Regions from separate parts of the Pseudoalteromonas sp. CuT4-3 genome, predicted to be linked through region 2. Evidence: predicted binding sites of a transcription regulator. Region 2 holds the regulator's gene; the other holds the start of a gene.
What was found. Region 2 encodes MetJ, which represses methionine synthesis genes. Its sites were predicted from a motif close to TAGACGTCTAGACGTCTA; they were not measured.

Region 1 (2,206 bases), 590 kb from region 2:
AAGAAGCGCTCAAGCCAAGCAACCGACTCAGCATCTAAGTGGTTAGTAGGCTCATCGAGAATAAGCATATCTGGCTTTTCGAGTAATAAACGACAAATAGCAACACGGCGGCGCTCACCACCTGAAAGATGCTCAATTTTAGCATCCCATTCAGGTAAACGAAGTGCATCAGCAGCGCGTTCTAAAACGTTATCGATGTTGTGGCCATCGTGCGCTTGAATAATAGCTTCAAGCTCGCCTTGCTCTTTTGCTAGGGCGTCAAAGTCAGCGTCTTCCATTGCGTACTCGTTGTACACTTCGTCAAGGCGGTTAAGGGCATGTTTTACTTCGCCAACAGCTTCTTCAACTATTTCGCGTACTGTTTTGCTTTCATCCAGTACTGGCTCTTGCGGTAAGTAACCAATTTTAGTACCAGGTTGAGGGCGGGCTTCACCTTCAAAGTCTTGGTCAACACCGGCCATAATGCGAAGTAATGTAGATTTACCAGCACCATTTAAACCTAGCACACCAATTTTAGCGCCAGGGAAAAAGTGCAACGAAATATCTTTTAAAATTGTGCGCTTAGGTGGCACAACTTTAGATACTCGACTCATCGAGAATATAAACTTATCAGGTAAAACCATGGAGGAAAGCCTTCAAATAATAATAAAAATTTCAATGTTGTATTGTAGTGGCTCACAGGTGAAACAGTCAACGAATGGCGGGTTTTAAAGCGCTAATGGCTGCAGGTTGATAAAGTATAAAATCATGAATAAATTTCATTTAGACATCTATACATCTAGAGGTTGATATTTTTAGCATACTGTTCATAATGAGAGCGTATAAATTCTCGGTTTTTATGAGTAGGAGTAAAAAATATGCCAATTACAGTGAAAGACGAGCTACCGGCTATTGCCCGTTTACGTGAAGAAAACGTGTTTGTAATGCCAAAAAGTCGCGCAAAAACGCAAGAAATTCGTCCTATGCGTTTGGCTATTTTAAATTTAATGCCTAATAAAGTAGAAACCGAAGTGCAGTTTATTCGTTTGCTTGCCAATTCTCCTTTGCAAGTAAATGTAGAGCTATTACGCCTAGATACGCACCGCAGCAGTAGCAACTCAGAAGAGCACCTAGATACCTTTTACCGTTATTTTTCAGAAGTGAAAGACAATAACTACGATGCGTTAATTGTTACCGGCGCGCCACTAGCACACCTTGAATACGACGATGTTGCGTACTGGGATGAGCTAAAAGTGATTATTGATTGGGCAGAGCAGCACGTTACCTCTACGCTGTTTTCGTGCTGGGCGGCGCATGCGGCACTGTATCACCGTTACAATTTAAAACGCGATTTAAAAGAAGATAAACTTTGTGGTGTGTTTACTCACCAGTGTTACTTTGATCACGGAGCACTTACTCGTGGCTTTGACGATACCTTTTTAGTGCCGCACTCACGTTATGGCCACATTGATATAAATAAAATAAATGCCTGCGACGATATAGTGGTATTGGCAGGCTCTGAAAAAGTAGGCGCTTACTTAATGAAAAATAAGTCGGGCAGCCAAGTGTTTATAACCGGCCACCCAGAATACGATGCCGACACATTAAAAGCAGAGTACGAGCGCGATTTACAAAAAAGTCCTGATGCGCCAAAACCCGAAAACTATTTTCCAGATAACGACGCAAGCAAAAAGCCGTCAAAAACGTGGCAAAGCCATGCTTTTTTGCTGTTTTCGAACTGGTTAAATTACTACGTGTACCAAACGACCCCTTATGATATTAATTTAGTTAGCCAAGATGTGAGGACTAACAACTATGCAGAATAACGTGCAAAACAATAATAAACACAGCGAATTAAGCGCTGCATTAAAAGAGCGTATTTTAATTTTAGATGGCGCCATGGGCACCATGATCCAAACTCACAAGCTTGAAGAAGAAGACTACCGAGGCGAGCGCTTTAAAGACTGGCACGTACTAATTAAAGGCAATAACGATTTATTAAGCCTTACAAAACCTGAGTTAATAACCAATATACACCGCAGCTTTTTAGCCGCCGGTGCAGACATTATTGAAACCAATACCTTTAACTCAACCACTATTTCGATGGAAGATTACGACATGGCAAGCATAAGCCGTGAAGTAAACCTAGAGTCGGCAAAACTCGCGCGCGCAATATGTGACGAGTTCACCGCCAAAAACCCAGAAAAACCCCGCTATGTAGCGGGTG
Region 2 (2,206 bases):
GAATAACCAATGTATCATCGTTATTTAATAACTGTGTGGCTAAGTGCACTGCTGCCATGCCCGTAGCAGTAATAATTCCGCGTGCGCCACCTTCAAGCTCTGCTAGAGTGTCAGCTAAAATATCGCGATTAGGATTACCACTGCGTCCATAGTCGTATGCGCGCTTAGTATCAAAATCGGCAAACGAATAAGTCGTCGATAAATAAATTGGCGGTACAACGGCGCCATGATGTTTATCGGCATCAACCCCATTTCGTACAGCAATGGTTGCTTTGTTTTTTTCGCTCATATTCGTCACCTGATCAATTTGGATGTTTAGACGTCTAAAAGAGTAAGTTATCCATTATAATAAGTCAAAGCTTTTAAAGCTCTAGATGGCTAAAAATAACAGATGTGTAAAACTTCAAGGAGGCTGTATTTACTATTACAGCCAGCTTATTAAGATAGATTGCTATCTATTATTTGACTATCTTTTTTAAAACGATAGAATTTCACGCATATTTACACGCTTTTTACGCCGTGTGAGAAATTAATAATCTGAGGCAACGATACATCTTATGGCTAAATGGAATGGTGAGTATATTCACCCATACGCAGAACACGGGAAAAAATCAGAGCAAGTTAAAAAGATCACCGTTTCGATCCCGCTAAATGTATTAAAAGTATTAACTGATGAGCGTACACGTCGTCAAATAAACAACCTGCGTCATGCAACAAACAGCGAGTTACTATGCGAAGCATTTTTGCATGCCTTTACAGGCCAGCCATTACCTAATGATGATGACCTACGTAAAGATAACGCAGAAAAAGTACCTGAAGAGGTTAAAAAAATAATGCAAGAAATGGGTTTAGAAGTGCCTATTTTAGACGAAGAATAAAACGTCTTTTTAAACAAAAAAACCTCAGCATGCTGAGGTTTTTTTGTTTCAGCGCTATATATTACGCCATATAATTTTCCGGTAAGTCAATTTGTGCCACGCCCGACTCAACAGCAGCAATAGCAACCGCCTTGGCTATACGTGGTAATAAACGCGGGTCCATCGGTTTAGGAATAATGTAGTCTGCACCAAATTCGAGCTTTTCTACACCCGCTGCTTTTAATACTTGCTCAGGCACTGGCTCTTTAGCAATACTACGAATAGCTTCAACAGCCGCTATTTTCATTTCATCGTTAATTGCGCTTGCACGTACATCAAGTGCACCACGGAAAATAAACGGGAAACATAAAACATTATTAACTTGGTTAGGGAAATCAGAACGCCCCGTTGCCATAATTAAGTCTTTACGTGCACTGTGCGCAAGCTCAGGTGCAATTTCAGGATCTGGGTTTGAACATGCAAACACCACTGGCTTATCAGCCATTAGTTTTAGATCTTCAGGTGCAAGTAAGTTAGGACCCGATACACCTACAAACACATCAGCATCAGCAATTACATCTTGTAGAGTACGTTTATCTGTATTGTTAGCAAAAAGCTGTTTGTATTCGTTTAAGTCATCGCGGCGAGTATGAATAACCCCTTTGCGGTCTAACATATAAATATGTTCGCGCAGTGCACCACACTTAATTAACAGCTCCATACAAGCAACCGCTGCAGCGCCTGCACCTAAACATACAATAATGGCATCTTCTATTGATTTGCCCTGCACTTCTAAGGCGTTAAGCATACCTGCCGCAGTTACAATAGCGGTACCGTGTTGGTCATCATGAAAAACCGGAATACTGCAACGCTCAATAAGTGCTTTTTCAATTTCAAAACACTCTGGCGCTTTAATATCTTCTAAGTTAATGCCACCAAACGTATCGGCAATATTAGTCACTGTATTTATAAAGTCTTCGGTGGTGCGATGCTTAACTTCAATATCAATAGAATCTAGGCCAGCAAAACGTTTAAATAAAAGCGCTTTACCTTCCATAACAGGTTTAGAGGCTAATGGCCCTAAATTACCCAAACCTAAAATTGCCGTACCATTACTGATCACCGCAACCATATTACCTTTACCGGTATATTTATATGCATTGGCTGGGTCTGCTGCAATTTCGCGCACAGGCTCTGCAACACCAGGGCTGTATGCTAATGCTAAATCTTGCACCGTTTCGGCTGGTTTTGTTAGCTCAATGCTGATTTTGCCTGGAACGGGGTGAGAGTGGTAGTGTAATGCTTGTTCACGAAAATCTGACATAACGCGATGGTATCCTGCAATTTAA

Region 1: metA (homoserine O-succinyltransferase) is a predicted target of MetJ. The motif match lies at 764-781, and genes of this name have one in related genera.

What each region holds. Positions count from the first base shown of each region.
Region 1 covers NZ_CP142030.1:982,553-984,758, forward strand. Annotated here, with positions in the region: gene ettA (energy-dependent translational throttle protein EttA) at 1-623, opposite strand, end outside; gene metA (homoserine O-succinyltransferase) at 858-1,805, shown strand; gene VOI46_RS04400 (homocysteine S-methyltransferase family protein) at 1,795-2,206, shown strand, end outside.
Region 2 covers NZ_CP142030.1:395,518-397,723, reverse strand. Annotated here, with positions in the region: gene metB (cystathionine gamma-synthase) at 1-289, opposite strand, end outside; gene metJ (met regulon transcriptional regulator MetJ) at 558-878, shown strand; gene VOI46_RS01755 (malic enzyme-like NAD(P)-binding protein) at 940-2,181, opposite strand.